Linked DNA regions of Thiorhodovibrio winogradskyi. The protein of the gene in region 1 interacts with the protein of each later gene in a pairwise test. Links are inferred from orthologs where the notes say so. Each region holds a gene or a part of one and is shown on either strand. Other genes may lie near its edges.

Evidence for each region. The genes of interacting proteins can lie anywhere in the genome.
Region 2: the proteins of secD (region 1) and pheT interact in binary tests that used the Escherichia coli proteins (3 or more experiments, as listed by UniProt). The link is inferred for Thiorhodovibrio winogradskyi from one-to-one orthologs.

Annotation. Positions count from the first base shown.
Region 1 is NZ_CP121472.1:557,203-562,088, reverse strand. What follows is about bases 1,210-4,118. They hold secD (protein translocase subunit SecD), read right to left. Parts: upstream 3,638-4,118; coding sequence 1,781-3,637; downstream 1,210-1,780. Other genes in these bases: yajC (preprotein translocase subunit YajC), read right to left, coding at 3,776-4,108; secF (protein translocase subunit SecF), read right to left, coding at 1,210-1,715. Also shown: Thiowin_RS02690 (AAA family ATPase), read left to right, coding at 1-740; more of secF, read right to left, coding at 768-1,209; queE (7-carboxy-7-deazaguanine synthase), read right to left, coding at 4,387-4,886. UniProt on the Escherichia coli protein: Part of the Sec protein translocase complex. Interacts with the SecYEG preprotein conducting channel. SecDF uses the proton motive force (PMF) to complete protein translocation after the ATP-dependent function of SecA.
Region 2 is NZ_CP121472.1:3,441,029-3,445,527, forward strand. Bases 523-3,539 are described here. They hold pheT (phenylalanine--tRNA ligase subunit beta), read right to left. Parts: upstream 3,227-3,539; coding sequence 818-3,226; downstream 523-817. Other genes in these bases: Thiowin_RS15470 (MerR family transcriptional regulator), read right to left, coding at 523-533; ihfA (integration host factor subunit alpha), read right to left, coding at 523-813; pheS (phenylalanine--tRNA ligase subunit alpha), read right to left, coding at 3,305-3,539. In the rest of the region: more of Thiowin_RS15470, read right to left, coding at 129-522; more of ihfA, read right to left, coding at 514-522; more of pheS, read right to left, coding at 3,540-4,294.

The sequences.
Region 1 (4,886 bases):
AGACTGACCCAGATGCTTCGCCCTTGCGATTGCAGGCAACACCACCTAAGCATCAGGACGCAAACCAGAGCGCGGGGCAAGAAAGCACGGCCGAGGTTTCGATCCCTGCTGAGGGGCTCAATAACCAGCAAGCAACAGATGCGGCAAGCGACACGGACGCCGACACCGCGCAGGATCCGCGAGTTGACGCCGCTGGTGAACTGACCCTTTCCGCTCAGGAACCAGGAACCCAGCCTAACAACCAAGCACCCTTGCCAACAAGAACCCTGAAAGAACCGCCGCCCCCTCAGTCTCGAGATGGAACATCACAACAGACGGAGGATGATCAGGACCAGAAAACCAATCCAAGTCAAGCACTAGCCCCGACTGAACCGCAAGAACCAAGGGAGCAAGCGGCGACAACTCATAAAGAAGATCAGCCAGAAGAAGATCAGCCAGAGGAATATCACAAGGCCCAAACCCGCGACGACCTTGTGTGGCTCTCGGAACAAAACCCAGAGCACCTGACCATTCAGTTGATTGCGCTAAAGAGGTTCGCCGCTGTCGAAGAGTACCTGCGCACCCATGAGATCAAGGGCGCGCACATTCTCCCCAACGGCCCGCTCGTGATCGCGGTCCATGGCAGTTATCCGGATATGGAGAGCGCCATGACCGGATTATCCAGTTTGCCAATCGAAGTAGTGTCCCAGGGATACTGGATCCGCGCCATTGGCGATGTACAAAAAGATGCGCGGCGTTAAAGGCGCCACTATCACGCCAGGCAAAACTCAGGGCCGGTCGTCGAGCACTTCCCCTTCCTTCACCGTTGGCAAGAGATCGACGCGGCTGATGCCGAGCCAGATCACCATGGCGGTCGCCACGTAAATCGTCGAGTAGGTCCCCACCAGCACTCCGATAATGAGCGCCAGTGAAAAACCGCTGATGGCGGCGCCGCCAAGAAAGTAGAGCGCCAGCAACACCAGCAGCGTGGTGCCCGAGGTCACGATGGTGCGCGAGAGCGTCTGGTTAATCGAGCGGTTGGTGATTTCGATCACTGTTCCCTTGCGCATCTTGCGGAAGTTTTCACGCATCCGGTCGAAAATGACAATGGTGTCATTGAGGGAGTAGCCGATGACCGCCAGCACGGCCGCCAGTACGGTCAAGTCAAAAGGAATCGCGAACACGGAGAAAATCCCAATGGTGAAGAGCACATCATGGATGATGGCGACCACGGCACCGGCGGCAAAACGCCACTCAAAGCGCAGCGCGACATAGATCAGGATGCCGATCAGCGAGAAGAGCACGGCCAGCCCGCCCTGCTCGCGCAATTCCTCGCCCACCTGCGGCCCGACAAACTCCACCCGCCGTAACTCCACCGCGCCATCGGCCTGGGCGCTCAGCGCCTGGAAAATCTGATCGCTGAGTTCAGCATTGACCTCTTCATCATCACGCGGCGCCAGCCGGATGAGCACGTCCTGACGCGAGCCAAAATACTGCACCACGGCATCCTTGAAGCCTTCATCGGCCAAGGCCTGGGTCACGGCCGCCAGCTCCGCCGGCTGCTCATAGCCCACCTCAATGACAGTGCCGCCAGTGAAATCCAGGCCAAAATTGAATCCGCGCACGAGTATTGCCAGCAAAAACAGCGCCATCAGCACAGCGGAAATGGCCACCGCGATGCGGCGCTTGCCGATGAAGTCAATATTGAGTTCTTTAATCAATTGGGCATGCGCCATGCTGTTCTCCGCCGGTGCAGATTCGGGAAAGGTCCTATCACAAAAGCCCTGGAATCAAGGCAAGCTCAGATCGCCAGGGTTTTCACCCGCCGCCCGCCATAGATCAGATTGATCAGCGCGCGCGAGCCCAGAATGGCCGTGAACATGGAGGTGATAATGCCAATGAAGAGCGTGACCGCGAAGCCCTTGATGGGACCAGTGCCAAAGCTGAACAACACCACGGCGGCAATCAATGTGGTGACATTGGCATCGACAATGGTTGAGAGCGCCTTGTCGTAGCCCGCATGGATACTTGCCTGGGGCGAGTTGCCATTGCGAATCTCCTCGCGGATACGCTCGAAAATCAGCACATTCGCATCCACCGCCATGCCCACGGTCAGCACAATGCCGGCAATGCCCGGCAAGGTTAGCGTCGCCTGCAACAGCGACAGCACCGCGACGATCATCACCAGATTGATCACCAGCACCAGATCCGCCACCAGACCAAAGAGGCGATAATAGACCGCCATGAAAATCACCACCGCCATCAGGCCAATCACCACCGACAGGAAACCCTGATCGATGTTGTCCTGTCCCAGACTCGGGCCCACGGTGCGCTCCTCGATGATTTCGATTGGCGCGGCCAGGGCGCCAGCACGCAGCAACAAGGCCAGATTAGCCGCCTCGTCGCTGCTGTCGAGCCCGGTGGTCTGAAAGCGACGCCCGAAAGGCTCCAGAATATTGGCGACACTAATGACCTCTTCGGTGCGCTCGCGCGCCTTCACCGGCTCGCCATCGACCATGCGGGTGACGGCGCGACTGTCGATAAAGACCACTGCCATGGGTTTGCCGACGTTCTCGGTGGTGACATTGCGCATGCGCCGCGCGCCGGGTCCATCCAGGCTGACAAAGACCGCCGGCGAGCCCGACTGCTGATCAAATCCGGCCGAGGCGTCGGTGATTTGATCGCCGGTCACAATCACCCGACGCTTGAGCAGTATGGGTTGACCGTTGCGTTCACGATAAAGAGCCGCCCCCACTGGCACCCGACCCTCGAGTGCATCCTGCACGCTATTTTCCGTGTCAACCAGGCGGTACTCCAGGGTCGCGGTGGCGCCCAACAAATCCTTTAACCGACCGGGATCCTGTGCCCCGGGCAGCTGGACCACAATACGCCGTTCGCCCTGGCGTTGAATAATGGGTTCGGCAACACCCAGGGCATTGACGCGATTGCGCAGGGTTGTAATGTTCTGCTGCAGCGCGAAGCGCTTCACCTCCTCGCGCTGCGCCGGTGGCAAACTGCCAGTCAGATAAAAATCCCCATCGCGCGTGGAAGTTTCAACCGCGAGATTGGAAAATTCGCGCCGGATCCTTTGGGCTGCTTCATCGCGGGTGGCCTCATCCTTGAAGCGCACCTCCACCCGCTCGCCCTCGCGCAACACCGTCAGATAGCGAATCTTCGCCTTGCGCAACTCCGAGCGAATATCGCCGGTATAGCGCTCCAGCGCTTGGGCCACGGCAGCGTCCATATCCACATCAATCAGCACATGGATGCCACCGCGCAGATCCAGGCCCAGGAACATTGGCTGCAAGCCCATGGCATCCAACCATCCTGGCAGATCGGGCGAAAGCGTCAGGGCACTGCGGTAGCGGTCCGCCAGAGTCGCCTGCATCACCTCCAGCGCGCGCAACTGCTCACCCGATGTGCGAAAACGCGCGAGCAGGCGATCTCCCTCCAAGGACTCGATATCCTTGACCGTGACATCGGCATTTTCAAACACCGCGCGAATCTCGGCGATGCTGCCATCATTGATCTCGGCGCCCCGCTCGGCGGTGATTTCAATCGAGGGATCCTGGGAGAACAAATTGGGCAGCGCAAGCACCACCCCGACCAGGACCACGCCCAGAATCAGCAGGTTTTTCCACAGTGGATAATGATTCATCGCAGACTCAGCGCAGATTCAGTCGGTCATTTGTCGAAAAGGAGGCGAAACAGGACAGGCCAGCCACCGCCACTTGCGCAGCCGGGCTCGCTTGCTGACGCTTCGGCAGGACTTGCTTTTGGCGAGAGTGCTTTATCGCTAGAGTTCTTTTAACGAACCTTTCGGCAGCACGGCCTCGACCGAGGGGCGGCGAATTTTGATGGTGACACCATCAGCCACCTCCAACTGGGCAAAGTTGTCCCCGATATCAACAATACGGCCAGCAACACCGCCCATGGTAACCACTTCATCTCCCTTGCTCAGCCCATCGACCAGCGCCTTGTGCTCCTTTTGGCGTTTAATCTGAGGACGGATCATCAGAAAGTAGAGAATGATGATCAGACCAATGGGAAACAGCAGCCCAAGAAAGGGATCAGCCGGACCTGCCCCGCCCTCGACCTGGGCCATGGCATCGGAAATAAAAAAGCTCATGTTCATCGCTCCCCGGCGCGGCGCGCCAGTCAGTAAAAATCAGCCCGCGACTATACCACAGGTTCCTGGACTCCCGGCAGACCCCAAGCCCGCCTGACGCCAAAGCCAAACCGGCATGTGCGCATCGGATTGAGCGACCGATCAAGTCACCAGCATCTTCGACCGCTGCCTGGAACTCGACCCTACCAATGCCTCCCCCTCCGGTCCTCGGCTCTGTGCAGGCTGTTGAAAGTGAAGCATCGGGAGCTCCTCGTTCGGGAATACTGGGATCCCGCGCTTTAACGAATCCCCAGCAGCTTGTGCAACTGCAGGCTCAGCCGCCAGCGCGGGTGAGCCTTGCAGTAGGTCAAGGCTGCCGTGATGTTGGCCGCGCGTTCAGGTCCATCGCAGGGTTGCAAGAAAAACTCATGAAATTCAAGCCGCGCGAACGCATCCAATACCTCGGGCGTCAGTCCAGGCTGCGGAAATACTAGCTTGAGCTCATCGCCGCGCGTCACCACCAAGGGCGCTCCTGCTTTCGGGCTAACGCACAGCCAATCAATCCCGGCTGGCGGTTCGATGGTTCCATTGGTCTCGACCGCGATTTCGCTGCCGCGGGCATGCAGGGCATCCATCAGGGGCCCGTCGAGTTGCAGCAGCGGTTCCCCGCCGGTGCAGACAATGTAAGGCCGTCCATCCCCGCCTGTTTCCGACTGCCAAATGCTGTGCAGATGATCAGCCAGGGCAGCAGCCGAGGCAAAGACACCCCCACCGCGGCCATGAGTGCCACGAAATTCGG
Region 2 (4,499 bases), 2.9 Mb from region 1 along the record:
AGTTTCATAAAAAAGTCGGTTCACTACAGGGAAGGTGTGAACACATGGTGAAAATCAGTCACTGATCACAATTAATTCGCGGACGCTAGGCGTCAGCGATGGATGCTGGCCGCCTAGAGCGTGTCGTTTTAACCGTGGCCGACTCGTCGTTTGAGGGTGAGCAGGATTTCTTCAAGCTCAAGGCGAACCTGATGGATGATCTGGGTGCTATGGGAAACGTCCTGCTTGGCCGCGTCGCTTGAGAGCTGTTGGCGGGCGCCGCCGATGGTAAAACCGTGGTCGTAGAGCAGACTGCGGATCTGGCGCACCATCAGCACATCATGACGCTGGTAATAGCGACGGTTGCCGCGCCGTTTGACGGGTTTAAGCTGGGGAAATTCCTGCTCCCAGTAGCGCAGAACATGAGGTTTGACATCGCAGAGTTCACTGACCTCACCGATGGTGAAGTAGCGCTTGCCTGGGATGGGTGGAAGTTGCTCGCTGCTGTGACTCGGGCTGTTGTTGCTCGGGCTGCTAGTGCTCTGTTCCGACATAGGATTCTACCCGCGACTTGAGTTTTTGCCCAGGACGGAAGGTGACAACCCGTCTGGCGGTGATGGGTATTTCCTCTCCCGTCTTGGGGTTTCGGCCCGGCCGTTCCCTTTTTTCGCGCAGATCGAAGTTGCCGAAGCCGGATAACTTGACCTGTTCGCCACGCTCCAGGGCGCGGCGGATTTCCTCGAAGAACATCTCAACCACATCCTTGGCCTCGCGTTTGTTGAGGCCAAGTTCCTCGTATAGATATTCCGCCATGTCGGCTTTGGTGAGTGCCACTGATTTAACTCCTTAATCTGGCGCCCAGATCTTGTTCCAGCCTGATGAGCACGCGTGCTACGGCGTCCTCCACGTCCTGATCTGTAAGTGTCCGGGAAGATGCCTGTAAAATCAATCCCAAAGCGATGCTTTTGCGGTTTGACTCGATTTTCTCCCCAAGGTAGATGTCAAAAACCCGCAGTTCGCGTAGCCAGTCTCCGGCGGCGGCGCGGGCGCTCGCCTCAATGGCCGCATAAGGGGTGTCGGTTGCGACCAGCAAGGCCAGGTCACGGCGAATGGACGGAAATCGTGACACTGGGCTGAAGACGGGAAGACGCCCCTGGGCGAGCTGATTGAGCCGCAGTTCAAAAAGATAGCTGGCGTCTGGCAGCGAAAGCTGCCTGGCCAGCGAGGGGTGCAGCATGCCGATCCAGCCAACCTCGGCGCCAGCGCGCTCGATGCGCGCGCACTGGCCCGGATGCAAAGCTGGATGCGAAGCAGGTGCCAGGGAAAATACCCCTGCCTCTCCGGTCAGGGCAAGCAGCCCTTCGAGATCATTCTTGATGTCGTGAAAGTCAATCGGGCGCTCGGTGCCGCCCCATTGCTCTGGCATCAGATCCCCGATGGCGAGTGCCGCAAGCATGGGCTCCTGTTTCAGTCCAGCATCTTCGCACCCGGCACCGCCCTGGTCGCCCTGCTGGATGCGAAAGCGCAGGCCGGTCTCGAACAGGCGCACCCGCGTCTGCTGGCGTGCGAGGTTTTGTTGAGCGGTCTGCAGCAGGCCGGGCCATAGGCTGGTGCGCATCACCGACAGCTCGGCTGAGATGGGGTTGCTGAGTGCCAAGGCCTGGAAATCGGGGTCGATTAGGGCTTGCTGGGCCGGGCTGATGAAGCTGTAGGTGACGGCCTCGAAGTAGCCCCGATCAATCAAGCGCGCGCGCGCCTGCTCGAGGTCGAAATCCGCCTCGCGCGGGGCTGTCATGCGGGTGGCGGATTGGGCCTGGCTGGGCGAAATGCGATCGTAGCCGTAAATGCGCCCAAGTTCGGCGATCAGGTCTGCTTCGCGTCGCAGGTCGAAGCGATGGCCAGGCACTTGCACCTGCCAGCCCCGGGCCGTGGGTGCAAGCTGCAGGCCGAGTCGGGTCAGAATGTCCTCGACTTCGGTGGCTTCAAGTTCGATGCCAAGCAACCGGGGGATGCGCTCGGGGCGCAGCACCATGGGCGGGCGCTGTGGAAGTTCGGATTCGCTCCGGGCTGCTACCACCGGGCCTGGTGTGCCACCGGTGATGTCAAGCAGCAGGGCGGTGGCGCGCTCGATGGCGCGCACTTGAAGGTCGGGATCGACGCCACGCTCGAAACGGTGTGAGGCATCCGTGTGCAGCCCATAACGGCGCGCGCGCCCGGCGACGGCTTGAGGCGCAAAGAAAGCGCTTTCAAACAGAATATGCCGGGTGCTCTCGGACACCGCTGTTGATGCGCCGCCCATGACGCCGGCAAGGGCAATGGCGCCGCTGTCATCGGCAATAACCAGGGCGTCTGGGTGGAGTTTGATTTGTTCGTCGTTGAGCAGGGTCAGGGGTTCGCCCGCGCGCGCGAGGCGCACCTGGACCGCACCGGTCAAGCGCTCGGCATCGAAAGCGTGCAGCGGCTGACCGAGTTCGAGCAGCACATAGTTGGTGACATCCACCACCGGGCTAATGGGGCGCAGACCGCAGCGACGCAGGCGTTCCCGCATCCATAGCGGGGTCTGGGCTGTGGAGTCGAGGTCGCGCACCAGCCGACAGACATAGTGCGGGCAGGCGGCGGAGGCGCTGATCTCGAGCGGCCAGCGCTCGTCGCTGGCGGGCGGGACAGGGTCGAACCTGGGACCGCCGAGCGGCAGGCGGTTAATGACGCCGACCTCGCGCGCCACGCCGGCCAGGCTCAGGCAGTCTCCACGGTCGGGCGTCAGATCCAGCTCGATGGCTTGATCGTCCAGACCCATCCAGGCGCGGAAATCGTCGCCGATGGGGGCCGTATCCGGCAGCACCAGAATGCCCTCGGAGGATTCGGCCAGGCCCAGTTCAGAGGCGGAGCAGATCATGCCGTGGGACTCGACGCCGCGCAGCTTGGCTTTTTTGATTTTGAAATCATTCGACAGGCGAGCGCCAATCACGGCCACGGGCACCTGCTGCCCGGCGGCGACATTGGCCGCGCCACAGATGATTTGCAGCGGATCAGCCTGACCGGCATCCACCCGGCACAGGCGCAGTTTGGCCGCGTCCGGATGCGGCTCGACGCTCAGTACCCGGCCGATTAACACACCGGTGAATGCGCCCGCCACGGGCGCGACGGCATCGACCTCAAGCCCGGCCATACTGAGTTGATCAGTCAGCGTTTGGGTATCAATGGGTGGGTCAACCCATTCGCGCAGCCAGGCTTCGCTCAGTCGCATGGTGTTTGTCTTGTGCTATGAAATTAAGTGAGTGGCTGGTCGGGGAGATGTCATGCGCCCGTTGGCGGCAGGGGCCGCCTAGCGAAACTGAGCCAGAAAGCGCAGGTCGTTCTCAAAGAACAGCCGCAGGTCATCCACGCCATATCGCAGCATGGCCAAGCGCTCGACCCCCATGCCGAAAGCATAGCCTTGGAAGCGCTCGCTATCGATATCGACATGGCGGAATACCTCGGGGTGGATCATGCCGCAGCCCAAGACCTCGAGCCAGCCGCTTTGCTTGCAGATGCGACAGCCACTGCCACCGCACTTGACGCACCGCACGTCCACCTCGGCCGAGGGTTCGGTAAAGGGAAAATAGGACGGGCGAAAGCGCAGGGAGAGGTCATCCTGTTCAAAAAACTGGCGCAAGAAGTCGTAGAGCACACCTTTGAGATCGGCAAAGGTCGCGCGGTCATCGACCAGAAAGCCCTCGACCTGATGGAACATGGGGGTGTGGGTCAAATCGCTGTCGCAGCGGTACACTCGCCCTGGCGCGATAATGCGCAGCGGTGGCTCACGGCTTTCCATCACGCGAATCTGCACCGGCGAGGTATGGGTGCGCAGCAGGCGCCCATCGGGAAAGTAAAAAGTATCGTGCATGGCCCGGGCCGGATGCTCGGGCGGGATATTGAGCGCCTCGAAGTTATGGTAGTCATCCTCGACTTCCGGCCCCTCGGCCACTTCGAAACCGGCGCTGGCGAACAAACGCTCGATGCGCTGCATGGTGCGGGTGACCGGATGCAAGCCACCGGGATGCTGGCCGCGACCCGGCAAGGTGACATCAATGCGCTCGCCGGCCAACCGCGCCTCAAGCGCCGCGATCTCGAGCCGGGCGCGTTCCTGGTCGAGCTGCTGTTGGGCGGCGCTCTTGGCCTGGTTGATTGCCTGTCCGGCACTGGGGCGGGACTCCGCCGGCAGGCGGCCAAGCTGTTTGAGCAACGCGGTGAGATGACCGCTCTTGCCGAGATAGCGCACCCGCACCTCATCAAGCGCGGCAAGGCTGTCGGCCGTTGTGGCTTCAGTGCGCAGGCGCTCGCCAAGATCGGCAAGTTGCTGGCCGAGCTCAGTGGCATCGGTGATCGCGTTCAAACCCGTCCCCTGTATTGGAGCCCAGTAAAAAAAGGCGCGGAAAATGGTGCGGATAGGGGCATGCAACCAAGCCAGGGAAAGGATTTGACGCCTTTCCCGGATCTTTGCTGCGGTTGCCCCGGTGGCTGCTGGCGCGGTGACTGGA